Regions from separate parts of the Paenibacillus sp. RS8 genome, predicted to be linked through region 4. Evidence: riboswitches for the same ligand, from Rfam matches in the RefSeq annotation. Region 4 holds a riboswitch; each other region holds the start of a gene.
The links. Region 4 has a riboswitch for cyclic di-GMP ahead of ACDZ28_RS29565 (thiamine pyrophosphate-binding protein). Riboswitches for the same ligand answer to the same signal wherever they lie in the genome.
Positions count from the first base shown of each region.

Region 1: linked by a shared signal. The riboswitch ahead of ACDZ28_RS11650 (transglutaminase family protein) and the one ahead of ACDZ28_RS29565 (thiamine pyrophosphate-binding protein) in region 4 are both predicted to bind cyclic di-GMP.
Region 2: linked by a shared signal. The riboswitch ahead of ACDZ28_RS10065 (anti-repressor SinI family protein) and the one ahead of ACDZ28_RS29565 (thiamine pyrophosphate-binding protein) in region 4 are both predicted to bind cyclic di-GMP.
Region 3: linked by a shared signal. The riboswitch ahead of ACDZ28_RS10875 (choice-of-anchor A family protein) and the one ahead of ACDZ28_RS29565 (thiamine pyrophosphate-binding protein) in region 4 are both predicted to bind cyclic di-GMP.

Region 1 is NZ_CP168131.1:2,287,152-2,295,264, forward strand. It holds gene ACDZ28_RS11630 (phospholipid carrier-dependent glycosyltransferase) at 1-1,056, shown strand, start outside; gene ACDZ28_RS11635 (glycosyltransferase family 2 protein) at 1,155-2,135, shown strand; gene ACDZ28_RS11640 (GtrA family protein) at 2,125-2,529, shown strand; gene ACDZ28_RS11645 (class D sortase) at 2,564-3,214, shown strand; cyclic di-GMP riboswitch class I at 3,339-3,419, shown strand; cyclic di-GMP riboswitch class I at 3,528-3,608, shown strand; gene ACDZ28_RS11650 (transglutaminase family protein) at 3,622-4,431, shown strand; rRNA gene ACDZ28_RS11655 (16S ribosomal RNA) at 4,845-6,402, shown strand; rRNA gene ACDZ28_RS11660 (23S ribosomal RNA) at 6,635-8,113, shown strand, end outside.
Region 2 is NZ_CP168131.1:1,966,149-1,974,261, forward strand. It holds gene ACDZ28_RS10060 (2-oxoglutarate dehydrogenase E1 component) at 1-1,561, opposite strand, end outside; cyclic di-GMP riboswitch class I at 2,034-2,118, shown strand; gene ACDZ28_RS10065 (anti-repressor SinI family protein) at 2,146-2,301, shown strand; gene ACDZ28_RS10070 (helix-turn-helix domain-containing protein) at 2,508-2,837, opposite strand; gene ACDZ28_RS10075 (TasA family protein) at 2,997-3,617, opposite strand; gene sipW (signal peptidase I SipW) at 3,709-4,296, opposite strand; gene ACDZ28_RS10085 (hypothetical protein) at 4,298-5,638, opposite strand; gene ACDZ28_RS10090 (aldo/keto reductase family oxidoreductase) at 5,862-6,839, opposite strand; gene ACDZ28_RS10095 (PadR family transcriptional regulator) at 6,955-7,518, opposite strand; gene ACDZ28_RS10100 (MDR family MFS transporter) at 7,524-8,113, opposite strand, start outside.
Region 3 is NZ_CP168131.1:2,120,151-2,128,263, reverse strand. It holds gene ACDZ28_RS10890 (Gx transporter family protein) at 1-262, opposite strand, end outside; gene ACDZ28_RS10885 (NusG domain II-containing protein) at 246-635, opposite strand; gene ACDZ28_RS10880 (alpha/beta hydrolase) at 1,366-2,301, opposite strand; gene ACDZ28_RS10875 (choice-of-anchor A family protein) at 2,472-4,694, opposite strand; cyclic di-GMP riboswitch class I at 4,805-4,895, opposite strand; gene ACDZ28_RS10870 (hypothetical protein) at 5,282-5,779, shown strand; gene ACDZ28_RS10865 (ASCH domain-containing protein) at 5,978-6,391, opposite strand; gene ACDZ28_RS10860 (hypothetical protein) at 6,639-7,172, opposite strand; gene ACDZ28_RS10855 (N-acetylmuramoyl-L-alanine amidase) at 7,679-8,113, opposite strand, start outside.
Region 4 is NZ_CP168131.1:6,273,577-6,281,689, forward strand. It holds gene ACDZ28_RS29555 (YafY family protein) at 1-806, shown strand, start outside; gene ACDZ28_RS29560 (methyl-accepting chemotaxis protein) at 929-2,179, shown strand; cyclic di-GMP riboswitch class I at 2,370-2,465, shown strand; gene ACDZ28_RS29565 (thiamine pyrophosphate-binding protein) at 2,584-4,227, shown strand; gene ACDZ28_RS29570 (carboxymuconolactone decarboxylase family protein) at 4,238-4,606, shown strand; gene ACDZ28_RS29575 (DNA-binding protein) at 4,729-4,977, opposite strand; gene glpK (glycerol kinase GlpK) at 4,992-6,485, opposite strand; gene ACDZ28_RS29585 (ATP-binding protein) at 6,604-8,040, opposite strand; gene ACDZ28_RS29590 (response regulator transcription factor) at 8,041-8,113, opposite strand, start outside.

The sequences.
Region 1 (8,113 bases), 3.1 Mb from region 4:
TTTAAAAAGAGTAAATACGCAGCACTTGCGGCAGGATTGTTCGCACTGGACTTCATGCATTTCACGCAAACAAGAATCTCTACGATCGATGTATACGGAGTATTCTTCATCATGCTGATGTTTTATTTCATGCAGCGGTATTACACTATGAATTTCTTCAGGCAACCTTTAAGAAAAACTTTGATTCCGTTATTCTGGTCAGGTTTATTCTTCGGAATTGGTGTCGCCTCCAAGTGGATTGTACTGTACGGAGGAGCCGGGCTGGCGATTATGCTAGCTATCTCTCTTTTCGAGCGTTACAGAGAATACCAAGCTTCGGGGAGGTTGCTCGCGGAAGGGAAGATCAAAGACAAGGAACTGTTAGGTACCTGTCGTGAAGCTGTAAATTCGTTCTGGAAGAATACCATCATTACTTTAGCTAGTTGTGTTGCGTTCTTTGTAATCATTCCGGTCATTATTTATAGTTTATCTTTTGTTCCGGGTTTATCTGCATCAGCAGAGGGCTTTACTATTAAAGGTTTGATTGATTCTCAAAAGAATATGTACAACTACCACAGTCAGCTTGTAGCTACACATCCTTTTGCATCCTCCTGGTGGCAATGGCCATTTATGAAGAGACCTGTCTGGTTCTTCAGTGGCAGTGAAGGATTGCCGGAAGGTCAGGTCAGCAGTATAGTGACTATGGGGAATCCGCTTATCTGGTGGACGGGTATTTTTGCAATGCTAGCAACGCTGTGGATTACGCTGAAACGCAAAGATAAAAACCTGTATATGATCTGGATCGCCTTTTTCTCACAATATGTTCCGTGGATGCTTGTCCCGAGAGAAACCTTTATCTACCATTATTTTGCTATGGTACCTTTTATGATTCTTGGTATTGTATATATAATGAAGTTACTAGATAGTAAATTTCCTGAGGCTCGTTACGTTCGTTATGCTTATGTGGCTGTTGCGTTACTGCTCTTTGTCGCGTTCTACCCAGTCCTATCAGGGATGCAGGTTAGCGGTGATTACGTGAAGAACATGCTGCGTTGGTTCCCTTCTTGGGTTTTCTAAGCTCTAAAAAGAATCTATAACAATAAGTTTATGCTTACAGCGTTATTAGGAAGAATAGGAAGATGTAACGCTCCATAAAGCTTGTAGGAGGAATAAAGGTGAAAGCCAGATATAGTGTAATTGTACCCATGTTCAATGAGGAGCAAGTAATTAGCGTTACTTACGAACGTTTGAAAAAAGTAATGGACGAATGCGGCGATACTTATGAGCTAGTCTTCGTTAATGACGGAAGTCGTGATCGTTCGGCCCAGATGATTCGGGAGATCAGTGATCGAGATGAATGCGTCAAGCTAATTGACTTCTCGCGTAATTTCGGACATCAGGTAGCGATTACAGCTGGCATGGACTATGCTGAAGGTCAAGCGGTCGTTGTTATTGACGCTGACCTTCAAGATCCGCCTGAGGTCATTTTGCAAATGATCGAGAAGTGGAAAGAGGGCTATGATGTTGTGTATGCGAAGCGGCTGAAGCGCCGTGGGGAGACGATGTTCAAGAAGATAACGGCGAAGCTGTTTTATCGGCTGCTCAGCAGCATGACAAGTGTGGACATTCCTACGGATACAGGCGATTTCCGTCTTATTGATCGTAAAGTATGTGATGTCTTACGGGGGCTCAAGGAAAAAAATCGGTATGTCAGAGGTTTGGTAAGCTGGGTCGGCTTTAAGCAGACGATGGTGGAGTATGAGCGGGAAGAGCGTTATGCAGGTGAAACCAAGTATCCGCTCAAGAAAATGATTCGTTTTGCGCTAGATGGTATCACTTCCTTTTCCCATAAACCACTTAAAATTGCTACGTATGTTGGATTTTTTCTATCCTTTTCTAGCTTTCTCTATTTATTCTTCGTCTTATTTCAAAGAATCTTCTTCACATCATGGACGGTTCCAGGTTGGGCTTCCATTGTAGGCGTCAATTTGCTCTTTAATGGTATCGTTCTGATGCTGTTAGGTGTAATTGGAGAATATATCGGACGGATTTATGACGAGTCTAAGGATAGACCGCTATATATTGTAAGTGAGACTAAAGGATATCCTAACGAGGAACAAGTGGATCGCCGGAAGGACTACAATAATGTCAGATAAGAACTTACGCGCTGCATTTATACAGTTTCTTAAATTTAATGCCGTAGGTTTGGTGAATACCCTAATTGATTTCGTAATCTTCACATTACTGAACTCACTTGGAATGGTATATGCGTTGGCACAGGTGATTTCTTATAGTGCAGGGACAGCGAACAGCTTTATTTTGAATAAAAAAGTTACCTTCAAGGATCACAATCGTGGCAGTAAAGAGGGCTTTGATAAGGCTCAGTTGCTGAAGTTTATCATACTGAATCTGGTAGTGCTCGGAATATCGCTGTTGCTAATGCATCTGTTGACTGACAAACTAGGCATTCAAGTGTTGATCTCTAAGGTATTAGTAACGTTTGTGACGGTGATCATTAACTTCTTCGGAAGTCGTAAATGGGTATTCTAAAGTGCAGTAGAACCAATCCACGGAGGTGAAAATCATGCGTAAATTCTCGTATGTGCTCATACTGGCTGGGATCCTTATCATGCTCTATCCAAAAGCTAACGAATGGTATAACGACTGGCAGCAGGAGAAGCTATTAGAAACGGCTGAACTGAGCACCATCGAAAGCACTCCACCACCTGATCTGAAGAGTAGATATGCCGAGGTCACTCAGCTACTAGCAGAGGAATCCGTTCTAGATGCACAGGCACAGCCTCAAGAAACAGAAAAGCCAGAACCGGAGATTGAAGTGGGCGGCAAAGTTATCGCATTAATAGAGATTGATAAGATTGATCTGAAGCTGCCAGTATTAGAAGGAGCAACAAAAGCAAATATGAAGCATGCTGCGGCGCATATGAAAGAAACGGCCCCGCTTGGAGAAATCGGGAACGCCGCAATAGCTGCTCATAGAGCTAGAACTACGGGCAGATTGTTTAACAGATTGAATGAAGTTGTGGTTGGGGATGTAATCACGGTAAAAACGAGCGATCAGGTATATAATTACGAGGTTTATGATATTTCTGTTGTACTTCCCAGTGATGTGTCTGTTCTTGACGGGAATAACAAGGATAAGATTCTTACTCTAATTACGTGTGACCCACTAGTAGATCCTACACATCGTTTGATTGTTCATGCTAAGCTTACCTAATAGTTGATGAGAAATGACAAGAGAACTGAAATACAGAGAGATAACTATAAAATAATAGTAAAACTAGCAATTTTGTTCTTGTTTACGAGGATAAATATGGTAGTATAAGACTATAAAAGCTAAACACGATAAACGGCAAACCTATCGAAAGGTAGGGACGCAAAGCTAAAGGGCCTTCCCGTAAGGATGGCAGCCAGTTACCGAATGAAGAGGCTTTTTTTGTTTTTATAAAATATATAAGAACCTAAGATTCATATTTCTACTTGGACTGATTCTGTTAATTTGTCTAGCGAAATTAGAACAGATAGAGCTTATACGATAACGGCAAACCTATCGAAAGGTAGGGACGCAAAGCTAAAGGGCCTTCCCGAAAGGATGGCAGCCAGCTACCGAAAGGAGTTTTATCCGTGAAAAAGGTTTATTTTATGATGGTGGCGCTGTTCGTGCTGATTACTTCGGTTCCAGTAAGCACAGCTCAAGCTGCAAGTGCAGATTCAAACTGGTTGAATACATCCAAATTGGCTCAGGGTGTAATCGGTATTAACTACGATATTCCAAAAGATAAAAGAGTTAAGCTGATGATCACAAAAGATAACAGTAGCTATACATACAATTTATATGCTTCTGGACAAGCTGAAGACTTCCCTTTGCAACAAGGGAATGGGACTTATAAAGTTTCTGTTCTTGAGAATACAACGGGTAATAAATATAAGGCTCTCTATTCTGAAGTAGTAGATTTAACTATGAACGACTCAAATTCCGTATATTTGGGCTCTGTACAGAATGTGAAATGGAGTTCTTCTGATAAAGCAATCGTTAAGGCTAAAGAGCTTACAAAAGGTAAAACAACAGATGAAGAGAAAGTTAAAGCAATCTATAACTATGTAGTTGCTAATGTGCAATATGATTATTCTCTTGCTAATAATGTAACAACAGATTACATTCCGAACATTAACAACACTTTGAATACTAAAAAGGGAATCTGCTATGACTATGCTTCTCTTTTTGCCGCAATGCTGCGTAGTGTAGATGTGCCTGCTAAATTGGTGATGGGGAATACTAGCTACGTTACGCAATACCATGCATGGAATGAAGTATTAATGGATGGGAAATGGGTTACTATTGATACCACGGTAGATGCATCGGCAGCGAAGAGTAAGAAGAATACGGATTTTATTAAGGCTTCAAGTAAGTATACTGCAGCAAAATACTATTAATTTGAAACGCTAGAATCATAACTCTATTAAATAAACAACTAGCTTAATTATTAAGCTAGTTGTTAATTTTTCTATTAGGGGTTGCTTTTCTATGAGTAGATAGGTTATTATAGTTAAGCGTTGTTAGACAGCGTACAGGCAATGTTTGAGAGAGTTATATAAACGGCTTTCGAAAAATAAAGCTTGCATTACTGAGAATAACGTGATATATTATAAGAGTTGCTGCTGAGACATTAAACGGCGCCAACGAGAACTTGATCTTTGAAAACTGAACAACGAGTGAGTAGGAAATCACGAAAGTGAAATCCAAAACTGATGAGTTTCACAGCGTATTTTACGCTTTTGAAATTTCATCGTGAGAATTAATTTTCTCGTCAGATGTTTCAAAATGAGCATATCGCTCTTTTCAATACTAATTGGAGAGTTTGATCCTGGCTCAGGACGAACGCTGGCGGCGTGCCTAATACATGCAAGTCGAGCGGAGTTATTTTGAAAGCTTGCTTTCAAAATAACTTAGCGGCGGACGGGTGAGTAACACGTAGGCAACCTGCCCCTTAGACTGGGATAACTACCGGAAACGGTAGCTAATACCGGATAATTTCTTTTTTCTCCTGAAGGAAGAATGAAAGACGGAGCAATCTGTCACTGAGGGATGGGCCTGCGGCGCATTAGCTAGTTGGTGGGGTAACGGCCCACCAAGGCGACGATGCGTAGCCGACCTGAGAGGGTGAACGGCCACACTGGGACTGAGACACGGCCCAGACTCCTACGGGAGGCAGCAGTAGGGAATCTTCCGCAATGGACGAAAGTCTGACGGAGCAACGCCGCGTGAGTGATGAAGGTTTTCGGATCGTAAAGCTCTGTTGCCAGGGAAGAACGTCCGGTAGAGTAACTGCTACCGGAGTGACGGTACCTGAGAAGAAAGCCCCGGCTAACTACGTGCCAGCAGCCGCGGTAATACGTAGGGGGCAAGCGTTGTCCGGAATTATTGGGCGTAAAGCGCGCGCAGGCGGTCATTTAAGTCTGGTGTTTAAACCTTGGGCTCAACCTAAGGTCGCACTGGAAACTGGGTGACTTGAGTACAGAAGAGGAAAGTGGAATTCCACGTGTAGCGGTGAAATGCGTAGATATGTGGAGGAACACCAGTGGCGAAGGCGACTTTCTGGGCTGTAACTGACGCTGAGGCGCGAAAGCGTGGGGAGCAAACAGGATTAGATACCCTGGTAGTCCACGCCGTAAACGATGAGTGCTAGGTGTTAGGGGTTTCGATACCCTTGGTGCCGAAGTTAACACAGTAAGCACTCCGCCTGGGGAGTACGGTCGCAAGACTGAAACTCAAAGGAATTGACGGGGACCCGCACAAGCAGTGGAGTATGTGGTTTAATTCGAAGCAACGCGAAGAACCTTACCAGGTCTTGACATCCCTCTGAATCTGCTAGAGATAGCAGCGGCCTTCGGGACAGAGGAGACAGGTGGTGCATGGTTGTCGTCAGCTCGTGTCGTGAGATGTTGGGTTAAGTCCCGCAACGAGCGCAACCCTTAACTTTAGTTGCCAGCAAGTAATGTTGGGCACTCTAGAGTGACTGCCGGTGACAAACCGGAGGAAGGTGGGGATGACGTCAAATCATCATGCCCCTTATGACCTGGGCTACACACGTACTACAATGGCCGGTACAACGGGAAGCGAAGCCGCGAGGTGGAGCCAATCCCATCAAAGCCGGTCTCAGTTCGGATTGCAGGCTGCAACTCGCCTACATGAAGTCGGAATTGCTAGTAATCGCGGATCAGCATGCCGCGGTGAATACGTTCCCGGGTCTTGTACACACCGCCCGTCACACCACGAGAGTTTACAACACCCGAAGTCGGTGGGGTAACCCGCAAGGGAGCCAGCCGCCGAAGGTGGGGTAGATGATTGGGGTGAAGTCGTAACAAGGTAGCCGTATCGGAAGGTGCGGCTGGATCACCTCCTTTCTATGGAGAATCGTCTTCTGCAATGAAGACATTCAAATCGGAAGTTAAACTTCCACAATCTCAGGTTTAGGCCTGTTACTCACTCGTTGCTCAGTTTTGAGAGTTTAAGCTCTCAGTAAGACTTGATCCTTGAAAACTGGATACCGAAACGAATTTGCGTTTTAGAACATCTTTTAGCAACTTGTGTAAACAAGTGAATGTTATTAGTGAGATTTTTCTTAGGAAAAATCAAGGTTAAGCTAATAAGAGCACACGGAGGATGCCTAGGCGCCAGGAGCCGACGAAGGACGTGGCGAACAACGAAACTGCCTCGGGGAGCTGTAAGCAAGCTTTGATCCGGGGGTGTCCGAATGGGGAAACCCAGCTGTGGTAATTCGCAGTTACTCATACCTGAATACATAGGGTGTGTAGAGGCAGACCAGGGGAACTGAAACATCTAAGTACCCTGAGGAAGAGAAAACAATAGTGATTCCGTCAGTAGCGGCGAGCGAACGCGGAACAGCCTAAACCTAAGAGCTTGCTCTTAGGGGTTGTGGGACGTCTCACATGGAGTTACAAAGGAATATGGTAGGTGAAGAGGTCTGGAAAGGCCCGCGATAGAGGTAAAAGCCCTGTAACCTAAACTGTGTTCTCTCCGAGACGGATCCCGAGTAGTGCGGGGCACGTGAAACCCCGTATGAATCCAGCAGGACCATCTGCTAAGGCTAAATACTACCTGGCGACCGATAGTGAAACAGTACCGTGAGGGAAAGGTGAAAAGCACCCCGGAAGGGGAGTGAAATAGAACCTGAAACCGTGTGCTTACAAAAAGTCAGAGCCCTATTCATGGGTGATGGCGTGCCTTTTGTAGAATGAACCGGCGAGTTACGTTTAACATGCAAGGTTAAGTCGAGAAGACGGAGCCGCAGCGAAAGCGAGTCTGAATAGGGCGATTGAGTATGTGGACGTAGACCCGAAACCGTGTGATCTACCCCTGTCCAGGGTGAAGGTGCGGTAACACGCACTGGAGGCCCGAACCCACGCACGTTGAAAAGTGCGGGGATGAGGTGGGGGTAGCGGAGAAATTCCAATCGAACTCGGAGATAGCTGGTTCTCCCCGAAATAGCTTTAGGGCTAGCCTCGGTATAAGAGTAGTGGAGGTAGAGCACTGATTGGGTGCGGGGTCCGCAAGGATTACCAAGCTCAGTCAAACTCCGAATGCCATATACTTATTGCCGGGAGTCAGACAGTGAGTGCTAAGATCCATTGTCAAAAGGGAAACAGCCCAGACCATCAGCTAAGGTCCCCAAGTGTGTGTTAAGTGGGAAAGGATGTGGAGTTGCACAGACAACCAGGATGTTGGCTTAGAAGCAGCCACCATTGAAAGAGTGCGTAATAGCTCACTGGTCGAGTGACTCTGCGCCGAAAATGTAACGGGGCTAAACACACCACCGAAGCTATGGCTAGATACTATGTATCTGGGGTAGGGGAGCGTTGTATGTGGGTTGAAGGTGTACCGTAAGGAGCGCTGGACAGCATACAAGTGAGAATGCCGGTATGAGTAACGAAAAGATCAGTGAGAATCTGATCCGCCGAAAGCCCAAGGTTTCCTGAGGAAGGCTCGTCCGCTCAGGGTAAGTCGGGACCTAAGGCGAGGCCGAAAGGCGTAGTCGAAGGACAACAGTTTGAAATTACTGTACCACCGTAATCCGCTATGAGCGATGGGGTGACG
Region 2 (8,113 bases), 2.8 Mb from region 4:
GTTGCAAAACGCTTTCTGCAGCAGCATTCATCTCTTTAACATCGTCAGCTGTAAGAATCTTTTCACGCTGTAGTCGCTCAGCATAAACCTTGTAGACGGTTGGATGTTTACGCACCTTACTGTAAACAATAGGCTGTGTAGTATCAGGATCATCCATTTCGTTATGACCATGACGGCGGTAGCCGATGAGATCAATCACGAAATCCTTTTTAAATTGGTGGCGATATGCGCTAGCTAAACGGACAGCTGCTACACAGGCTTCCGGATCATCAGCGTTGACATGGACAATCGGGATTTCATACCCTTTGGCGATATCACTGGCATAATGCGTAGAACGGGAGTCTTCACTTTCGGTCGTAAAGCCGATCCGGTTATTAACAATGATATGGATCGTTCCACCATTCTGATAACCTTGAAGTTTGCCGATATTAAGTGTTTCTGCAACAATCCCTTCACCCGGAAAAGCAGCATCGCCATGCATTAGCACTGCTATAGCTTTACTGGTATCAATCTTAGGCAGCCCGGCAGTGCTCCGATCCTCTTGAGCGGCACGAGTGAAACCTTCCACGACAGGATTGACGAATTCCAAGTGACTTGGATTGTTCGCTAGTGTTATTCTTGTGCGTACGGTTTCTCCTTCACGGACAGCGCGGTCTGCACCGAGATGGTATTTCACATCACCCGTCCAGCCATAGTTAATTCCTGTAGAGCCTTCGGAAGGGAAGAGCTCCTTGTTTGGAGAATGATGAAACTCTGAAAATATAATATCATAAGGTTTGCCTAAAATATGTGCGAGAACGTTGAGACGGCCGCGGTGCGCCATACCCATCAGAATATGCTCTGCGCCGTCATGCGCAGCAGCGCGTACGATTTCATCGAGCATCGGCACAAGAGCGTCGTTGCCTTCCAAGCTGAAACGTTTCTGACCCACAAAGGTCTTGTGGAGGAAGGTTTCGAATTGCTCTACTTGAATCAGGCGGTTCAGTAGTTCTTTGCGTTCTGAATTATTTAAAGGTGCCGGTGAGCTAGTGGATTCTGCCTGTCTATTCAGCCATTGCAATTCTTTTTCCTCATGCACATGCCCGAATTCATAGGCGATAGTTTTGGTATATGCCTGACGCATACGCTGAACAGCATCCCATCCGGTATGCACGTCATTCGGTGCATTCTCCCAAATGAGTGTGGCAGGTAATGCGATCAGATCCTCACGGGTCAGCCCATAAGTTTCAAGTTCGAGATATTTAGCCATGGGATTGTGGTCCCGCTCAAGCGGATCAATTTCAGCGGCCATATGGCCATATATACGAATATTAGCGATTAACTTGGAAGCTCTTACTGCTTTTCTAAGCCATTCGGTGTCTCCTGAAATGCGAGGCTGTGGAGCCGGTTCGCTATCCGGTGTTAATGGTGGGGGACCCGAATTTGTAAAAAGTTCGCGATAATTATTCTCTACGGTGGTTGGGTCTTTCACAAATTGCTCGTATCTTTCTTGAATGTAGCCTAAATTGGGTCCATAATACTTACTCCAAATGGATTCGTTATAGGGCTCTTTGGCTGCCATGAATACATCCTCCTCAACGGATGAACTCCATACGTGACATTTTGTGTCAATGCTTGTAGGAGCTGTGATGATTGCGGTTTCATTCCTCATCTTATTGTGCTACTTTCCACACATGTAATCAATTCATTCTTTCGTCTAATACGTTCGCAAAATGGTATGGGTTAGCTTGTTCTACTAAATAAAGAGTTGTTCTTTTTTATTACCCATTCTAAAGGCCTACTAAAATGATTCTATTATCCTTAATTTTAACTAAATAGGGAATTGGACATTGTTATATTGGCTTATATAATTTTATGAATAAGACGAGTATCGCGATAATAGGACAGGAAATTCTATAAAAGAACTTCTATTTTTTGTTTTTTAATGGAAAAACTAATCAGAAATCGACACACTTTTTCACTTTAGTATAGTATAATGTTATTGCAGTTAGCGTTTTTCATATATTTCAAAGTAGATCCTTTCACGTAAAGGGTCCAGTAAAAGGTAAACTTGCCGAAAGGCAGGGGCACAAAGTCGCGGGTCTAAGGTAGAAATACTATGACAGCCGGATTGCCTGGGGACGTAAAATCTTAGGAGGAGATTTTTTGGACAAGTCCAACCAGGGAAGCAACAGAGAACAGCAGGTCATTGATCTAGACGTAGAGTGGGTCCATTTATTATTAGCAGCTAAGAAGGCTGGCATAAAGGCAGATGAAATTCGTCGCTTCTTTCATGAGAAGACTGTGCAAGCCGTGCAGTAATACATTCAGAGCATTACATATCAAATGAGCACAGCGATAACTCGCTGTGCTTTTTTTCTTTATATAAGAAGTTATAAGTTTCAGATGAACACTGTCCTTATATTCTAGTAGAATATAAAACGCCTTCGCAGTCCATATAGGAGAACGAAGGCGCTTATGCTTGATAGTATGAGTAGAAGAGGATCTTATCAGATCAGATGGAAGGATTAATCCTTCTGATCCAGGCGCCATTTCTGGTAGTCCAGAAACTCCTTGAATTCGCGTTTGCTTATGCCTGAGGCCATAGCTTCCTGCACCAATCGGAACCATTCCGAATCTAAAGGTGATTCCTCAGCATCATTAGGTTCTCCATAGAGCAAAGCGTGGATGGATACCTGAAGCGCGTCGGCGATCTTTTCGATAAATTGGATTGAAGGATTGGATTGGATGTTTCTCTCCACATTGCTAAGATACGACTTAGCAACATCCGCTCTGTCCGCAAGCTCAGATAGGGACAATCCCTTTTCTAGGCGGAGATGCTGGATACGTTGGCCCATATTTTGTGGCACTATGCTGACGCCCCTCCGTAATTTTTGTTATTAGTATAGCAAATATCAATAAATTCGACAAAGATTATTGTAAAGAAAAAAGCAGCATCTACTTATCCGCTTTCCGGAATAAGAATCTGCTGCTCTTCGAATGGAAGACTTATTAGATTATTTAGCGGATCCAGCAGTTTGCTTACCTACGAAATCCCAAGTCAGAGTTAATGAATCTTTTTGGAAGTAGTTTTGCTCTTGGCCGTTATCAACAAATTCGAATTGAACGGTAAAGCTATCATTTGTGCCGGCCTTAATTCCAGATGCTTCGCTAGTACCCCAGATTGCATCAAGTCCAGTGTTTTTTACGAGATCCGGTGTCTGAGTCTTCAAATCGGCCAGGGTAGTTTCCCAAACTACTTTCTCTTCACTACCAGGTAAGATGCCGCTTTTATCTTTATTCACCAGGAATTTAACTTTGATGAATTTTGCCAAATCGTTAGCGCCGTTGTTACCACCTACATCATTAATAGAGGTAGCTGTTTTGAGGAGGATCGAACCGATATCAAGTGTACCGTCATTTTTTAGTTTGAAGTCTCTTTTGATCGTATCGCCTGGCTTCAGATCCTTCAAATCAACGATAACAGAAGGATCAGAGTTCAAATCCAGTGTACCTGCTGCGAATGTAGCGGTGCTTTGTGCAGTGTCGCTAAAGTAAGCGAAAGTTCCTCCACCAATCAATGATAAACCCAGTGCTGCAGATGCTACGCCAAGACCCAATGTTTTTTTGATACCCATAATTAAAATTCCTCCTCGGTTTTTGTGGTTTTTTTATAAAAGTTATATATTGTAACTTCCGGTTCGTAAGCGGAAGCGGACAATCAACGAATTACTGTATTTCAGTTGGAGGTGGAGAGGTGGGCAGTATAGCCGCATTTTTCTTTTCGAGTGCAGCTACAGCCTTCCATGATGAATACAGGGCATAGAGCAGGAGCATCAAGCCTGGTACGATCATGAGCACAACACTTCCAGCTTTGGAAACTGCGAAATTCATAGCGTAACCTACATAAGGTACGGTGACCCCTGCATACTCAGCTACAACATTCGTGGAACTGGTAGGGTTCATATCAGGCGCATCATTGTTATCGCCTTTCGTGCGATACATGGCTTCACCAGTAGCATTGTTCATTGTTGCTTCTACAACACGGTGAGTAATGAGCAGGTTTTCTTCATTTCTAAAGGTGATAACATCGCCTTTTTTGAAGCGATTCATATCTCCTCCGGGTTTTAAAGCGACAATCGATCCGGTTTGAATCCCTGGCTCCATCGAACCTGAGAGTACCGATTTGATCTGGTATCCGAAGAAGGCAGGTTCACCGCCGGAGGCCTTGGATAACACTACGGCTATCACCAGCAGAATAAAGATCACAAGCATGATGCTCGATAATGTATTGTTGATCATTTTTTTAATCCGCATATTATTCTCCACCTTTGTCTTGTTGAGGGGCCGAAGGAGCTGGTGTTGCTGCCGGCGGGGAAGAGGTTGTAGCTTCCGCCTTTGGCGTCTCCTGAGGAACCTTTTGCTGTGGTATATCTTGTGGAATCGTTGGCTCTTCACCAACTTCCGTATCGACCGGGTTAGTAGCTGGGGCTTCAGGTTGCTCTTTATTTATGTTCTCTGGAGCAGCTTCACCTGTCGGTGGAGTCGCTTCCGTTTTTGCTTTCTCTTCAGCTTCAGCTTTCGCTTTGTCCTCTGCTTCTTGCTTTTCTTTTTTCTCCAGGGCCAAACGTTCTTCTTTCTTCGCTTGTTCCAGCGCCTCTAATCGGGCTTTCTCAAGGGCTTCCAATTGTTGTTCGCGGGTTTGACTGATCAATTGGAGCTGACTCTGAAGAGTGCTGATGCCTGAAGTAGCTGATTCTTTAAGATCATTCATTTCAGTATTGAGATTTTCATAAGTGGAGGTAAGCTCGCTAGAGATATTGCCAGCCGGTTGACTAAAAGCAATCAGGTAGGGGAACGGCTGCTGAAACGCCTCATTGCGTAACTCTGGTTGTCCATATACATCACTGGTCACTACCGAAGCAAACGGAAGACCGATGTCGTGAATAGAATTTAGGTATTGGATGACTCCATTTAAGGAAGCATTCAGGGATTCAGAGATTACACCACTTTGATTCAGGCTATTTTGCAGCTCACTGAAGAATTGTTCATCCTTGATTTCTAAACAGTTTGAATCTAGAGAGGTCATATATCCTCCAATCTGGAATAATACGGCTGCTGCTGCGTTCAGCTCACTATTGATTTCGTTCCAAATTTGGCTGTTGGTGGCCAATTGCTCATTAACGCCATCAATTTGAGATTGAAGCGCGGAGATTTGCGAGGAAATCTCTTGCGCTGCGACATCAAGCTCATCCAGCGACATGCCTTCTATTCCCGAAACATCTGAGAGACTGCCTGAAGGGGCATAGCTTTGTAGCGATCCTTTTAAAGCAGTAGCTTTTTCGATATGATCTTTGAGTTCTGTTAGAAGCCCTTTGATCGAGTTTGGAAAGACTTCGCAAAAGCTAATTGTGCTGGTCGCTTGCGTAGTAGCTCCAAAACCACCGTAGGTATTACCCACTTGCTGCGAGGTATACAGAAACAAGACGGAGACAGCCATTCCTGATTGCAGAACACGTAGTCCGATTTGCCTCTTTCTTTTAGGTCTTCTTTTTGCTGATCTGGGTCTCAGAGGAATACCTCCCCTCAATGTCTTGAATTTCTTTGGTTCGTTATTGTCGTTCTCAATAAAGAACAACTTCTGTAATGAATAATACATGGAATAAATTGAAAAGAAAACTGCCAATAAGCCTCGTTTGTGCTCTATAAAGAACGAAAATGTTAATTTATCTCTATTTACCTCGTTTTTTCGCTCGATATCTATTTTTATTCGCAATAAAGAACGATACGTGAGAAAGGGGGAGGCATTAAAAATAGCCTAATCATGCGAGAGGCACGATTAGGCTATTAAGAATGTTTTGGAGTTGAATTTGTGGAGCGGGTTAGGGAAGACGAGTACCACGCGAACTAACGTATAAGTCATACCACTCTTTACGAGTAAGCTCCAACTTGTCCGCATCGGCGCAGGCAGCAATGCGCTGCGGATTCACAGTCCCAATCACAGGCTGAATAGCTGCCGGATGTGTCATTAGCCAGGATAGCACTATGGCTTCGGGTGTTGTTCCTTTTTCATCTGCAAGTTGTTTAACCATGGCAGCGGTCTGGACGATATTCTCTGGTTGATCCTCTAATGAACGTCCGCTAAATAAGCCTTGTGCGAGTGGGCCCCAAGCTTGAAGCTGAATATTCTCCATTCGACAATGCTCAAGGGTTCCCTCAGGAAAGGTAATATCCTTCCAAGGTTCACGGTTTACACTGATTCCAGCATCGACCCAGCTCAGCTTGGCTAGGCTCATATGTAGCTGGTTTACGATAAAAGGCTCATCGCAAGAGGCTTGGAGCATTTTGATTTGCGCTGCGCTCATATTGGATACACCGAAATGGCGAACCTTGCCTGCTGCTTTTAATTGATGCAATGCAGAGGCTACTTCCTCCGGATCCATTAGTGGATCAGGCCGATGAAGCAGCAGAATATCTATATATTCAGTTCCTAGTCTCTGCAATATTCCATCTACACTGCTTAGAATATGCTGGCTTGAGAAATCGAACACATTAGAGCTGTCTCCAGGCTCCATCAGCTTAATACCGCATTTCGATTGAATAATGATTTGTTCGCGGAGTCCTGGGCGTTCTTTGAAGATCTGACCGAACACCTTCTCGGCTTTACCACGGGTATAAATATCTGCATGATCAAACATATTGATACCAATAGACAGTGCAGCGTCGACGGCTTCATGTCCTTGCTTAACATTCTCGGCGGTAATAGGTTCATGATCCCAGCCCCCACCAAATCCCATACAACCTAGAGCAATACGGCTGGCTGGTATACCGCGCTTGTTTAAAGGCAGCGTTCTCAACAATGTGATTCCTCCTAGGAAAATATGATTGCGTACACGTACATATTGTACACTTTTAGAATCCTGTATGGTATTTATTGCAACTGCGCAGCAAAAAAAAGAAGAGGCCTTTAGGCCTCTACTCTAGATTGAGTGGTGTTCCGACATCATTTAACTTACGTGCTACAACGTCATTATAGAGGCGTTTCAGCCATTTTAGCTCCGTCAGGTTATGTTCATAGGTGCCGTACATGAGATGAAGAGCGGAACGAGGAACAATGGGAATATGTTCTTCATATACCTGATAAGCCAGATTTACCTGATGTTCAGTTTCCCGAATACGTTCTTCGAGCAGTTTCTCCACTTTGCTTTGATCGACATGACGCGACATGGCTAGCGCCATATACATCGGATGATAGAAAGGCTCGTTCTTTTTAATTTGCTGTAGAATTAACTGTTCGAATAAATTTTTGCCTTGCTCAGTAATACCGTAAATGGTTTTATCTGGGCGATCACTGCTGCTAATCACCTCTAAAGCTTCGATATAGCCATCTTGTGCAAGTTTATCGACAGCGTAATAAAGAGACCCGAGCTGCAATTTTGTAATCCGGTCCATGGAGCGTTCTTTCATAACTATTGTAATTTCATAGGGATGCATATTCCGTTCCAGCAGTAGACCGAGAATGGCCAATTTCATCGACATAATCGTTACCTTTTACCCTCGGACGCCTGAGCAGCTTTACTAGGAATGGTGAGGCGGTCTTTTGGCATAAGCAGCACAAAGACTAAACCAAGGACCGCAGGAATCAAGGCCCACATAAAGGTATGTGCGATAGAAGAGGACAGTGCGCTGGATATTTTCTCTAAAATTTCAGGTGGAATCTTGGCTCTTGCTTCAGGTGTCAGGGCCGCCCGCGGATCGCCGAAGGCTGCTGATTGCTCACTTCCGCCAAAAGCGTCGCTAATGCTGCTCGTGAAGCTATTACGCTGAATAATCCCGAAGATTGTAATTCCCAACGTCATTCCAAGAGAGCGCATAAAGGTACTTGTTGAAGTTGCCGAACCGCGTTGGCGCATGTCGAAATTATGGATCGCCGCCATGCTTAGTACGGAGAAGGAGAAGCCTACGCCGAACCCGGTCAAGGCCATAAATATATTCAGCATGAGACGGGAGGTATCTGGTGACAGAGTACTTAGACTATAGACACCTGCGACAAAGCAGACTGCGGACAGGATCATAATGTTGCGGAAGCTGGTTTTGGTTGTAAGCAGCCCCCCGGACTGACTGCCCACGACCG
Region 3 (8,113 bases), 2.9 Mb from region 4:
AGCTTGAAAAAGTACCTAGCAGAAATGCAGTGAGCAGTGTTTTGAGGATGACAAGCAGGAATGCGTCCCGTCCACGTAAAAAGTAAATACAAGTCAAAATCATGATGTTGGCTAATCCTAGTTTAGCACCCGGTACCAGTCCCATTCCTGACAACGGAATCTGTGCCTCTATTAGACTAAGCACTACCGCCACCGCGGCGAAAATCGCAATAATTACCGTTCTTTTTAAAGCTGTTGCAGATTCACTACTGGACATAGGCATCTATATCATCCTCCCCCGACGCACTCGTGATTTCCACTAATACTCTATGCGGTAGACAGACAATCGTCTGTTTGGGCAGGGTAATAAAACCGAAACCTAGGCACACTTGATCCGGGCAGTCAGCATCATACATTTCAATCCCGTAATCATGCACCTTCAAGATGTTATAACCACGGTCGGTACGGACCTCAATGGTTTGTTCTTCTTTTGTAAGCTTTACCGTTTTAAATAACTCGCCGTCCACTGTCACATTGGCTACGAGATTTTTACCGGCCCCACCTTTATCATCATTGTCCGAAAACCATCTCGGTACGAGAAAAGCGAGCGCAGCAATTAACACGATGGAAATCAACCACACATCTGCGCGTTTCATAAAAATCTCCCTTATTTTTTAATTAAAATCCAGACTTATTAATTATAACGGTCTACCCTCAATCCTTCAATCAATGTTGGGGTTTAATGTAAGTTTTAGAGAGTAGTTCACAAAATAGGCACGCAAAATAGCCCCCGTAGTCCCATTCCCTCTGGCTTACTAGCTTTTCCGAATTAATCCGCAAATAATCCGGCATAAGTTATATTCGAATCAATCGCTCTATCTTGCTCTACTTGTTCCCCTCCTAAATAAAACTACCCTTATCTTGGAATTGATTATTATATTTGTCTTTTTAACAATACTGTGTTATATTTATATCGTATTTGTTTTTCGATATATTGAATATCCCCATCAAGAAGATGTCAGGCCGACTCATTTACACATCGGCATTTTGGACACAGAGGCTTTATGTTTTCTTGCAGAAACTTTCCTTTTTATGAGACTAAATTCGAAATATAGCATTCCGATTCACACTGGCGCGGTCAATGGAGCCGCAAGGGCAAAAGAGAGGTAGGGCTTTTGTCGTATTGGAAGGATTATTCTCGCCACACGGCTGCTGGAAATAACAAGGAATTAAGACACCCGTTACTCACGAACGGCGGGGGATGAATATAACGAAAAAGCATGGCTGTACGAACCTTACACAAGGACACATGCCATGTGTGGAAAAATATAGGCGCCCGATAACCGCTACTTAGCGGATATCGGGCGCTGTCTACGTTCAGGGCATCTAATTTACATAACGATTCACAAAAGCTGTTACTACGTTTATATACCCCGTCTTATCCATATCATAAGCTAACCCATGCCCCGCTTGCGGCACTACGAACTTCTCTTTGGGACTCTGACATGCTTCATACAATTCATTCATCATACTATACGGTACAAAATTATCCGCATCTCCATGAATAAAAAGAATCGGCACCTTCGCTTTCCGCACTTGCTTCAAGGCAGATGCCTCACTAAAGCTATACCCTGCCTTCAAACGAGTAATCAGACTCGCACTTTGGATAAAAGGGAAGCTTGGCAAGTGATACATACGCCGCAACTGGTAGGCTAATTGTGCTTTAACTGAGCTGTAAGCGCAGTCTGAGACAATAGCTTTGACCTGCGGTGGGAGATTTTCTCCTGAGGTCATCAGCACGGTAGCACCCCCCATAGAAACCCCATGGAGCACCAGTTGAGCACTGGACCCAATCTTTTTAATCATATATTCAATCCACTGCAAATAATCCTTGCGCTCATGCCAACCAAAACCAATATAATTCCCAGCGCTTTCCCCATGCCCCCTGGCATCGGGAATCAGGATATTAAAGCCCAGTCTCTCGTAATAGATTTTGGCGTACGCACCCATATCCTTCCCTTTTCCAGAATAACCGTGGGCTAGAATCGCTGTACGTCCCTCAGCATGATCCGAAAGGAGCAAGTATCCTCTTAGTTGCAGCCCGTCCTCAGATATAATCTCAACATTCTCAAAGCTCTGAGTGGAAACCCAATCCTTCCCCTCCCCCCAAGAAGCCCCGGCAACCGGGGGATCAGCCTTCAAATCACGATTATTACTCAGAAATTCCTTCGGTGCTCGTTTAATAGCAATACCATAAAAGAAAAAGCCCGCAAAGATCAGAGCCCCTATGACGATGATCGCACTAATGAAGAACCATACCAATTCATCTTCCCCGTCCTTTCCTCATATCCGTTGTAAATCAGTATAGCATCTGCTTAGATTGCTCCAAAATATAACAATCATTACAAAATAAAGCCGCTATCGGAATATGTCCCGAAAGCGGCTCTTTTCTGTTCTGGCATACCTTATGTTCTCGTTACAAATACCGTTTATTATTTCTTGTTAGAGAATCTATTTCTCATTAGCAATCCAATAAGTGCAAAACCTAGACCAGCTACATAATAAGGGACTGGACTTGATTCTCCCGTTTTCGGAAGTTCATCCACAGGTGGATTACCTAGCGGGATTGTATCATCCACCACGGCGATATCCTCTGGTGACGGTGTTGGCGTTACCTCCGTTACTGATCCTAATGGGATCTCGTCATCATCAACAAGCACCTCTGTACTACCCGACGGTGTTGGTGTTGGTACTGGTACTGGCGTCGATGAAGCTACAGGTCCAAGTGGCACAGGGTCATCATTAACGACGATAATGCCAATTACGGAGGATGGCGTTGGTGTTGGGAATACCGGAGCCACCGGTGACGGAGTCGGTGTTGGTGTTACCTCAGACGACGGAGTCGGCGTTGGTGTTGCCTCAGACGACGGAGTCGGTGTTGGTGTTGCCTCAGACGACGGAGTCGGCGTTGGTGTTGCTTCAGACGACGGAGTCGGCGTTGGTGTTGCCTCAGACGACGGAGTCGGCGTTGGTGTTGCCTCAGACGACGGAGTCGGCGTTGGTGTTGGCGTCACGTCCGGCGTTGGTGTTGGCGTTACGTCCGGCGTTGGTGTTGGCGTCACGTCCGGCGTTGGCGTTGGCGTCACAGTCGGCGTTGGTGTTGGCGTCACGTCCGGCGTTGGTGTTGGCGTCACAGTCGGCGTTGGTGTTGGCGTCACGTCCGGCGTTGGTGTTGGTGTCACGTCCGGCGTTGGTGTTGGCGTCACAGTCGGCTTTGGTGTTGGCGTCACAGTCGGCGTTGGTGTTGGCGTCACGTCCGGCGTTGGTGTTGGTGTCACAGTCGGCGTTGGTGTGTGTGTTGGTTTTGGTGTGTGCGTTGGTTTCGGCGTTGGTGTTGGCTTCGGCGTTGGTGTTGGTTTCGGCGTTGGTGTTGGTTTCGGCGTTGGTGTTGGTTTCGGCGTTGGTGTTGGCTTCGGCGTTGGTGTTGGTTTCGGCGTTGGTGTTGGTTTCGGCGTTGGTGTTGGTTTCGGCGTTGGTGTTGGTTTCGGCGTTGGTGTTGGTTTCGGCGTTGGTGTCACGGTCGGTGTTGGCGTCACGGTCGGCGTTGGTGTCACGCACGGCGTCGGTGTTGGTGTCACGGTCGGCGTTGGTGTTGGCGTCACAGTCGGCGTCGGTGTTGGCGTCACAGTCGGCGTCGGTGTTGGTGTCACAGTCGGTGTTGGTGTCACGGTCGGCGTCGGTGTTGGTGTCACGGTCGGCGTCGGTGTTGGTGTCACGGTCGGCGTCGGTGTTGGCGTCACAGTCGGCGTCGGTGTTGGCGTCGCAGTCGGCGTTGGTGTTGGTGTCACGGTCGGCGTTGGTGTCGGAGGTGGTTCCTCCCCTCCATATGGATACCAATGCATCTGTACCCCACCAGCAAATCCCTTTGCAATCAGTGTCCCATGCAGTTCACCAGAATTATAAGTTACTTTCGCATGCGGAGCTAGGATAGTTCCTTCTATCGTTAAACTTCCTATGTTTACAGTGCTAGCTTCATAAAAATTAAATAATACCTTGTTAGGGCTGCCTCCCCATATTTGAAAACTTGGAATTTCAACTGAACTTCCACTAACGTTAACGATAACTGTGGCGTTATTTGCAATATTAAACTGTAAGCCATTAGCATTAGCGAAATCGGCAGCACTTAGATTAAGAACGTTAAATGATTCCGGAGCATCAATTGTTATTTTCCCATATTCCTTTTTGAAAGTTCCAACTGTAGTAAGTGAAGAGAATTCATTAGAACGTCCGATAAGAAATTGCTCTTCAGCATCAAAATCAATAGGCGTTCCTTTTCTCGCTGGTTCTTTAAGATCTACACCGTTGCTGGAAAAAACACCACCATAAACGGATGCTCCATGAATAGTACCATTAGTAAAAGTAATGTCATTACCAGCAATAAGGACATCTCCACCTGGATTATCCTTGGATACGCCGTAATTCTGCAATGTAATGTTACCTTTGGCGGCAAGGCGCCCATGAACCTGATCATTAGATTGTTTGAAATCCCCAAAAATAAAAGTATTAAAATTCCCTGCAATACCTAACACAGGTGTAGGAGTATAGGGAGGTACCTCCCCTGCTGCATTTACCAAATGCCCTCCGGAAAGTCCATTGCCTACCATTAAAGCCCCCGCTAATACTAGTGAGAGTAGCGGTTTTATTCTTCTTTTCAAAAAGCACACCTCCTAAATCTATCATTTATATCTAATCAGAATAATTACCAGAAACTCTAAAAGACCTAACAACAAAAAAGACCGCCAAAAAAGAAGTAGAATTCCCTTCTCATGGCAGTCGGACGGTCATAGTGTCCTTAAGACACTTTAGACTCCTGGACTTTGCGTCCCACCCTTTCGGGCGGTTTGCTATTATCATGATTATATATGTATACCCTTTGCAAAATAGAACCGGCAGTTTAAGCATCCTATTAAATAATCGTCTATGACTTTTAATACTTTTGAACTAATAATAGTTTAGCGCTCCGCCCCCACAAATGTCAATCAATTCCTTTTAATAATCATACACATTAACCAGCACAAAAAAAGCACCTAAAGGCGCTTCACGCAAAAGTTTTTATTCAATTTTAAAGTAACTGTATATAGCCTAATATCGATATCCATAATGGAATACTAAAAATCAAACCAAATACCAATCCACGGCGGAGACTTCCTTCCTCTCTCATCCTAATTCTCCTTTTCATAAGCCTAAATCATTAATTTTTATTATTACAATTTTAATATATTTTATTCTTTCTATTTTAGTTGTGAATTTAATCACATTGGACTGGCTGTTTAGAAATACCATTGATTATTTTTGGGATATCGGGGTAGAATACGAATATACGTTCCCATTAGAGGTGATGAGATTCATGCATAGAGCTGAAAGCAGAGACAACATGCTGGTGAAATCTTATTTATTGCTTCCGATGATTTTATCAGCTTTCGAACGGGACTCCGCCATTTTATCTACACATTTACGAACGCCCGCCCCCTATCTGGAGGTTCTTGGAACCGCCGCGGCAGTAGCTACAGCAGATCTAAGAGATGTTCGTTCGGAAATGAGAAAACGGGGAATCAAGGTATATGAGCAGAACAGGCTCAACACAGGGATAGAAGCCAAATTTATATGTCGCGGATACCATGAACGAATGCTGCTGTTAAACGACATCGTTGCTGCACAAGCTGCTATTCATATGCGCAGATATCTCGGGCTGGATATTTCATCTTTTAAGAGCTATGAAGGGCAGTATCAGATTAAGTAAAGCCGCGTAAAAAGTTACGCCCCTCCCCCCATTTCCATTAGCGAACAAAAAAATAGGCCTTACCATGGGAGTTGGCAAGACCTAAGAGATTTATACCACAAAACACTGGGGGGTGTTTGGTGTCTTCAATATATACCCCGAACCTGAAAATAAGATGATGCTCACATGAAAATCACATTAAAAAGATCAATTTTTGGTTTAGGCTAGATCTGGATGCTCCCATAAGCTTAATCTGCCCTTAGCCGGTACAGGATGACTTAACTGATGAACATCTTCAAGCTTCCAAGCAAAACGCCCTTCACTATAGTCGCCAAAATCATATTCATTTCCCTTTATCCATTCCCTTAGGTCCACCTCCGGTGTAACCTCATAACACCCCGTGAGTTGACCTAACGCAATAATAAACCCTGTTGGTAAATTTATTGCTGTATAACCATGCTTCGCCAATATCGACCTGAATGGTTCCTGTTCACATATCTTCTTATCTATCCTCATTCCGGCATGAATACCTAACCCCCCGCGGTAGGTTGTTCTCCATGATCGAGTTTCGAACTGTTTTTCACCAAGAGCAATCAACGTTGCCCAAGGCTGTCGTATCGTTAAACACCGCATCATATCCATCCCCTCGGAAGATACAGAAAAGCGTGGTCTCCGAATTCCCGGAATACCGCGGTTAACTGGTTCGCGCTTAATGAGTTCATAGTAATATCCCCTTTAACTATATGATTAATTAAACCTATTAAAAGGAAAAATGTACATAACAAAAAGACCACCCGAGAGATGGCCATAGTATCATGCTTATGGTAGGTGCATCTCAGATCCAACATATAGAGGCTTTGGTTCAACATGCACCAGTGCTTTATTCACCAAGCTGCTCCTTGATCTGCGCAATTTCTGTTTCCGTGTACACAAGGCGTTTATTCAAATCGGCGATATAGCTTCTGCGAGCTTCTTGGTCCGCTGTGCTTGTTAGATCGGCCGCAGTAGCTTCCGCTTGTTGGATCGCTTCTTTGAGAAATTGCACGCTGGATTCTGCCACTGCTAATCTTTCCCGGAGTTTAGCCGCCTCAATGATTGCCTTTGGTGTTCCTGTCCGATCTGCAGCCGTTGTGTCAGTCTCAGATATTGCCGCGGGCTTCTCCGTTACTTTACTCTCCAGTATTATTGTCTTCCCTTCTACTGTCAGGTCCGTTCCAGTCGCTTCGGATATCGTGCGCACGGGTACGTAAGCTGATCCGTTTATAATAGCTGCGTCCGCAATCTTCTTTCCGTCTTGCTTTATCGTATACAGTCCGGTAACTTTAGCGCCAATTATTGACGAGCTTGCTGCAAATCCTATTGATCCTCCGAGCAACAGCGCTGCAGCTGCAATCCCTACTATTTTCTTCTTCATACGTATGAACCTCCTAAGGATAGCATTATTCCAATTATACCCAACAGTTCTACATTATGAAAGATATATTAAGAGACTCCGTACGTACGACCGCCCGCTGGTGTCAGCGTAGTGCTTCCGTGATTATGATTAGGTAGAGTGATTAAATGTACATAACAAAGCCTCCCACAGTTTTCCGTAGGAGGCTTCATATTTAACCGTATATCAGCAGGTACGCACCGACGAATTAACGTCCGGAAAACAACATTTAACGCTGACAACGTTGATATAGCGGAAAATATGCTGGTGAAGGGAATTGAACCCCCGGCCTACGCATTACGAGTGCGGACAACACGGGTTTTCTATGGTTTTACATGGTCTTTTTAGCCTCCGACTCCGCATATAATATACGTTTAAGGTTCCGCAAGTTACTGTTCGGTTTTTCATGACGGTAGAAGAATTGGTAGAAGAACAGGTTATAAGAAATTAAAAAAAGCCCCTGCGCTCGGCAGAGGCTTCGTAATAGTCTACTTGGTTACACTAGCCGTTTTCGTAGTGTTGTCCCATCCAATCTTAACACCTAACGCTTCGGTTACTGCACGTAAAGGAACATAGGTTGTCCCTTCAATCAGCAGCGCATCCGTCTCTAGCTTCTTTCCATTCACAGTGACATTTGCTTTAGTAGCTTTCACTTCGAATACCTCCTTCGCTTTCAAATTATCATACAACCTTGCCCACGGAAACTTAGGTCCAGGGCAATAAGGCTTACGAATAGGATCAACCTGAAAATGCCCAATTACATGTTTACTATCCAACATGATCGACTTCCCATACAACCGTTCAACCTCGCTACTGATCCATTGGTGTAACCAAACAGAAGCAGCATACTGCGCCTCCGTCAAAGTGCCATCTGTGCCTTCGTGTTCGATACTAACACTATACTTGTTCGGATTGACCGGAGC
Region 4 (8,113 bases):
CTGAACGAGGGCGTGAAGGAGGTTGGATGCTTACAGAAGGGTACCGAACCTCCTTAACAGGTATGAAGCCACAAGAGATTGGTTCACTGCTTCTGTCCACTGACTCATCTATCATGAAAGATCTGGGGATACAGGACGACTTCTCTTCCGCTGTTCTCAAACTGGAGGCTGCTTCCTCTCATCGAACTAGTAACCCAGCAAATTATCTAAGCCAGCGGATCCATATTGACGGTGCCAGTTGGCATCCTTCGGATGAGACTTATCCGTTCCTTTCTGTACTTCAGAGAGCTCTTTGGGAAGACCGTAAAGTAAAAATCACTTATCTCCGGAACGACGAGACAAAAGTCCGGATGATTGAACCTCTTGGGTTAGTTGCAAAACGAGGAGTTTGGTATGTCGTAGCCAATATAGGGGATGAACTGCGAACCTTTCGTGTGTCCAGATTGATAAACGTAGAAGAGACCAATGAGCGGTTTAACAGGCCTGATGAATTTGATTTAAAACATTATTGGGAAGAGTCCACTACAGCCTTCAAAGCAGCACTGCCAAAATATCCGGTAAAATTAAGGGTTAGAACATCTGTCTTAAAAGAATTGCAACGTGAAAGATTCGTTTCTATCCATATGATAGAGCCATCTAGCAATGCAGAGTGGGTGAACGTAGAAGCCGAATTTAATACGATCGAGTCGGCCTGCCGGATAATCCTTTCTTTTAGTCCCTCGGTTATTGTACTTTCACCGCAAGAACTTTTAGAGATGGTAAAGTCTGCTATCGCAAAAATTTCCGCTATTTATGAGGATTTTTGACACGAAATCTAAAGAACTACTCCGAAAAGAAGATTTATGTCAGTTCTTACTATAGACCAATCACCTTTAAATCCCATATAATAACACCAATACATAATATTAATAAGGAGGACATTATACCAATGAACTGGATGCATAAACTTCCGTTAAAACAAAGAATTGTTGCCGGATGTTACCTCGTTGCCGCACTATTTGCCATTCCTGTTTTAGTTACTTTTATGATCTTAGGCAACATTATTTTGGGTATTGTTCTAATCGTCGTTCTTGCTGCTCTAACCTTCCCAGTGGCCCGCTTTATCGAGAGAACGCTTACATCTTCTTTTGATGACATCGCGAATGTATCTCATAGTATTTCAAAAGGGGATTTTACTAGTAGAGCCGACGAGAACGGGTCTATGGGGGACGTAAGCCGTTCCTTTAATACTATGATTGACAAGCTCAAGAAGATTTTGACAGAAGCATCACAAATCACTCGTCAAGTTATGGATGCAAGCCGTGGAATCGAAGATAAGAATCAGAATTTGAAAATTGTCATGGCACAGGTAGCCTCTTCGTCTAACGAGCTAGCTCTTGGTGCAAATGAAATATCTACGGATATCGCTGAAATGACAGAATCCATTAAAGATATTGAGAATAAAGTATCCAATTATACGAACTCAACAAAAGAAATGAACAGACGTTCAATACATACATTAGAGCTAGTTGAACAAGGACGCCAATCCGTTGATACGCAAGCTGAAGGCATGCGTAAAAACATCCAGGCTACTCAAAAAGTAGCTGACACTATCGAAGCCCTTTCTCAAAATGCTCGCGGAATTACGATGATCACAAAGACCATCACTGAAATCGCTGAACAGACCAACCTGTTATCACTAAATGCTTCCATCGAAGCAGCGCGTGCAGGAGAACATGGTCGAGGATTTGCTGTAGTCGCACAGGAGGTTCGCAAGCTCGCTGAAGAATCAACGGCTTCTACGAAGGAAGTCTTTGGCTTGGTTCGGAGCATCGAAACTGATATTAAACAAGCGATTGATAATATCGCTATCAACGAAGAAGTCGTACAGGTACAGAATGAGATGATCACTCAATCTGCTCATATCTTTGCTCAAATCGTGCAAAGTGTACAGTATATTACCGAGCAGATCTCCTCCTTCTCTGCCGAAAGTGATCTTATGTTGGAAAGTGCATTGAAAATCTCAAGTGCAATCGAGAATATCTCTGCGATCACGCAGCAAACCGCTGCCGGCACCGAAGAAGTATCAGCCGCTATGAATGAACAAATTAATGCCCTGCAGTCCGTTGCAGAAGAAACTGAGAAAATGACTCAGGCTGTATTTAATCTACAGAAGACGATCCATATTTTCAAGTTTTAAGTGACGTCCAAATCATATAAACAAATTCAAAAACTGCTCCTAAGCTTAGACTTAGGAGCAGTTTTTTTATATCTATTATTTCATAGGTTCGACAAGACTTTCGTCAAAATTCGAGTTAATTTGCGATAATATATTGACAAAGAGTGTCTAGGAATATATTGTAAAGGAAAATTCTTCTTATAAATTTCTAAATTAATATTGGCAAAATCTTCGAAAGAGGATGACGCAAAACCATGGATCTACAGCCTCATTTTTAATCTGAGGCCATGACTGCCAGGTTGCTGAAAACCAAGACGACTGGACTTTTGTTCAGTCTCTATGGCGATTTATGCTACCAACCTGTGCCCTATTTTAGAGCACAGGTTTTCTAGTGTTTGGTTTTAAAATAACAATCAACTTGTGAGGTGTATTTTTTGAAGACAGTCGCAGATTACATGTCGGAAGCACTACGGAACCTTGGTGTTACCCATTCCTTTGGTATCATCGGTAAATCCATTTGTCCTATCGTTCTTAAAATGGTAGATTACGGTATTGAATTTATTCCTGGAAGACATGAAAGCAGTTCCGGCTTCGAAGCAGCTGGTTATGCGCTGAAAACTGGAAAACTAGGCGTAGCTTTTGGCACTTCGGGTCCTGGTGGAACAAACCTACTAACTGCAGCAGCACATGCTAAGGCCAACAACCTACCTGTCCTATTTATTACTGGCCATCAATCTATTAAAGAGCTTGGAATTCCCCAATGTCAGGACTCTACCTCTTTTCTAGCTGATTTAGCTGATATGTTTAGACCTGCCACCTTATATAGCAAGCTTATTGAACGTGGAGATCACTTTAGCACAATCTTTAATCATGCCATATCCATTGCTTTGAGCGGTAATCGTGGTCCCGTTCACCTTTGTATTCCCTTTGATGTACAAACGGAATTGCTAGAGGAATGTAATATTGTAATCCCTGAACGCGAATCACTGGTTAGCCATGCTAATATCGACCGTGTACTTGATGCAATAAATAACTCAAAGAATCCAATAATTATCGCGGGTAAAGGCGTTAACCGCTCAGGAGCACATAGTGAGCTAATTCAATTAGCAGAAACATTTAATATTCCTGTAGTTACATCTCCAGGTGGTAAAGGAGCTATAGCTTGGGATCATCCACTCTATCACGGTCCAATTGGAGTAGGCGGTTGTACCCATGGGGATGACTTGCTGAATCAAAGTGATCTATTTATCGTTCTCGGGTCACGTTTAAGCGATATGACTATTTGTAATCTTAAAAAGGAAAATCATCCTGCAACATTAATTCAGTTTGATAGCGATCCGACTTTTGTCGGAAAAATATTGTTCTCTAAAACGATTCCAGTGACTGGAGATCTACGTGACAATCTAGTTTGCTATCTCAATAATATTGACACGAACAACATCACAAAACGCGAAGCACCGACAAATTCCGATTATACCGAAGAGCCTCCGATTTTACCAAACCTTTCACTTGCATCGGTCTTGAGTACGATGAGTGATTTGATTCCTTATAACAGCACAGTCTTTGTTGATGATGGAAGTCACGGTTTCCATGCTGCGAAATGGTACAAGGTTAAGAAACCTGGCAGTTTTGTATTCGATGCTTACTTTGCTTGTATGGGTAATTCCATCGGGATGGCAATTGGCGCAAAGGTTGCTGCACCAGAAGAAACGATCTTCTGCATTACAGGAGACGGCTGCTTTATGATGCTAGGCGCAGAGATTAACGCTGCTGTCTGCAAGGATATTCCTGTCATATTCATTGTTGTGAATAATAAACAGCTAGATATGGCTCTAAAAGGTATGGAAAAAACTACAGGACGTATTGACGGAACGATCTACGAAGTCCCTATGGACGCTGTGAAATTCGCAGAATCACTTGGTGCTACGGGTTACAAATGTGAGACAGCTGAGGAGTTCGAAACAGCTATCAAGGACGCTGTTGCCATCAACCGTGTTGCCGTCATTGAACTGCTAACAGACCGTGATGAGGTCCCTCCGACTGCTCATCGTACTTTGAACCTAAATTAGGAGGTCACTTATGAAAGACAATGTAAACAGTGGTCTTAACCACTTCACGAATCTCTCAGGAGACTACGGAGCTAAGGCACTGGCTCCGATTAAAGAACATTTCCCTGATTTGGCTGAATTTATTATGGGAAATGCCTACGGCGATATTTTTCAACGCAACACAATCGAAGCTGACTGGAAGGAAATCGCAGTTATCTCTGCCCTGATTTCGATGGGTCAGTTTGATCAATTGGGTGTTCATTATGTCATGGCTCTTCGTGTGGGAGTTACTGTAGAACAACTCAAAGGGATTCTATTACACTTAGTACCCGCAATAGGGGCACCTAGAATCATTACCGCTTTTAATATCCTTCTCGAAACGATTGAAGAAATAAAGTAACTATATGCCGGATGGAAAAATGCAGCATTTGTTATTGAATATTAAATATTGCAACACAAAAAGCGGCAGGCCAAGGATAATCCTTAGCTTGCCGCTTTTTGTGTTAATCTGTGATGGGGACTTTAGGACTCACTGGCAAAGGACAAACCTTTCTCCGTGAGCGCACGCCGTAATTGATTAAGTGCCTTAGGTCCCATCCCGTGTAACTGCAGAAGCTCTGACTCAGTGAGCTTACTGATTTGGTGAATCTCTGTATACCCAGCACCATGGAGTGCTCGAAGCGCAGGCTTGGCCAATCCAGTCGGAAGATCTGATTCTGATCCGCCAAGCATTCCTGCAGGATCAGTTTCTATATTTCTGTTCTTAGACATATGCATCTCCCTGATCACTGATATCCTTCATGTTTCTCCCAGCCCATGGTCCGCGCTACAGCGTCTTTCCACGCGCTGTAACGACGTTCACGCTCATCCATACCCATTACAGGTGAAAAGACCCTCTCCGCTTTATTGAAGCTTTCCAGCTGTTCTCTTGTCCAGACCCCATAGGTTAATCCAGCCAAAAGCGCTGCTCCCAGCGCAGTCGTCTCCGCATATGTAGTTCGAGTAACTTCACTACCGAGGATATCAGACTGGAACTGCATCAGCAAATCATTACGAACAGCTCCACCATCTACACGAAGGCCGGTTAATGGCATGCCCGCATCTTTTTCCATAGCCCCTATTACGTCTCTAGACTGAAATGCTAATGACTCTAACGTTGCCCGTACCAAATGTCCCGAGGTTGTGCCTCTAGTTAGACCGAATACGGCTCCACGTGCGTACATATCCCAATAAGGTGCACCGAGTCCAGTGAAAGCTGGTACGACGACAACCCCTTCACTGTCCTCAACTTCCCGTGCTTTGTCTTCTGAGCCTGCCGGCTCCGTTATGAGTCCCAGCCCCTCCTGAAGCCATTGTACAGCCGCTCCGGCTACAAATACACTGCCCTCGAGCGCATAATAGAGTTCCTCTCCCATTCCCCAGGCCACAGTGGTCAACAGACCATGACTGGAGACAACGGCTTCCGTGCCTGTATTCATCAGAATAAAGCATCCAGTTCCATAGGTGTTTTTGGCACTGCCGGGTTCAAGACAAGTATGCCCAAACAAAGCAGCCTGTTGATCTCCCAATACAGAGTGAATAGGGATTTCTGCACCGAACCACTGTGCATCTGCTGCACCAAATTCACTACCGGACATTCTCACTTCTGGCAGGATGGAGTGTGGTACTCGAAGCTCATCCATTAGCTCTTCATCCCAGCAGCGTTTATGGAGATTATATAGCATCGTACGTGATGCGTTAGTTACGTCAGTGGCATGTATAGCTCCGCCAGTAAGCTTCCAGATTAACCAACTGTCCACCGTCCCAGCTAATAACTCGCCATTATTCGCACGCTCTCGGGCGCCTTCCACATGATCAAGAATCCAGGAGAATTTGGTTGCAGAAAAATAAGCATCCACAACGAGTCCCGTCTTGCTAGCAATAAGTCCCTCTAACCCCTTACTCTTGATCTCTTCACATACCTCTGCAGTACGTCTGTCCTGCCATACAATCGCAGGATAAATCGGCTTACCTGTTGCTCTATCCCAGATTAGGGCCGTTTCCCTCTGATTCGTAATACCGATAGAAAATATTTCCTGAGGCGCAATCCCGCTCCGAGTAATCGCCTCTCTTGCAGCTGCAAGCTGTGACGCCCAAATTTGCTCTGGGTCATGCTCCACCCAGCCAGGGCGGGGGAAAGATTGTTCAACCTCATATTGTCCTTGTGAGACCATTCTAGCGTCCTTATCGAACAATATGGCTCGTGAACTGGTAGTCCCTTGGTCTAAAGATAAAATCATTTGATGGCCTCCCAAGCATAAACAATGAGATATGTTCCACGATGAACAAGATTAATGTGTTCGTTTCAACAAAAAGCACCTCTGCTGTCAGAGGCGCTATCACACATTGTGTTTGGAATTACTGTTTTTCGACAGGAAGTCTTAGGGTAAAGGTAGTACTCTCACCCAATTTACTGGAAGCTGTAATGGTTCCATGATGCGACTCAACAATATTTTTAACAATCGCAAGCCCAAGTCCCGTTCCACCTGACTCTCCACGTACACGTGCCTTGTCGGCTTTGTAGAAACGGTCAAATATATACGGCAGGTCTTCCTGAGGAATACCGACGCCTTCATCCTGAATTTTAATTTCAAAATAGCGACGTCCTTCTAAGACACAAGTTCCTGTATGAACTGTGATCTTCTTACCGCCCTGTGTATGACGAAAAGCATTATCGAGCAAGTTCGTTAAGACCTGCTCCAGCTTATCTTCATCCGCAGCCTTAAGAACAAGGACATCGCTCTCTTTGTTTAGCTGCAGATGAATATCACGCTCTTTAGCACGTACGGAAAATTTACGGTACACACGTTCAAGCAGTTCATTCATATCTACCTCTGCCTTCAACATATCCGTGTGTCCGGCTTCCATTCGCGCAAGGTCGAGTAAATCCTTTACAAGACGTCCCATACGGAGTGATTCATCATGAATGACCTGAATCAGTTCACTGCTTTCCTCTGGTGAAGTAGCCATGCCGTCAAGTAAAGCCTCACTATAACCTTGCATCATCGATAATGGCGTCCGAATCTCATGAGAGACGTTCGCCACGAAGTCACGGCGCATTTTTTCGAGTCGTACTTCTTCAGTCACATCACGCAGAACAGCAACCACTCCACGAATGCTACCCTCAGAATATAAAGGAGCCATATGGACGGACCACACGCCCTGCCGGACATGTACATTAGAACGCTCATCGCCGCCTTGTTTCAACGTGCTCAAAAATAAAGGACGAAGGGGAGGTGGAACATTACTCTCAGCCGATTCCGAATGAGGTTCAATATCACTCTCTTGTTCCCACTCTAAATCGCTCCAACTCTCAAGAAGCGATTGACCATGCGGATTGGTCAGAATTATCTGGCCTAGGGTGTCAAAGGTGATTACAGCATCACTCATGCTGCGTAATACACTGGATAGATGACCCTTCTCATGGTGCAGACTGCGGATATTCTCTTCCAACTCCTCAGCCATATGGTTGAAGGAAGTCGCCAATTGACCGATTTCGTCGCTCGTGACAAGCGTCAGCCTTGTTCCGTATTCACCACGTCGAATATTGTTTGCAGCCTCGATGACACGTTGCATCGGTTGAGTGATCTTGGTGAACAAGAACAACGCGAAGAATGTCGTCAAAGAAAATCCGATCATGCAGGTATACATAAATAAACGTTTGATATCACCAGAATTGGCAAAGTTACTGTCGATATAGGGAAGTAGAAACAACCCGAGTGTAATCAGTACGACAGCGACCAGGCAGATGATCGTAACCCACAGCTTACCGACAAGACTTCTCCAGAAGTTCACTTATTTAGGTACCTCAAGTTTGTAGCCTACACCCCATACGGTAGTAATCATCGCCGCAGATTCCGGTGATACC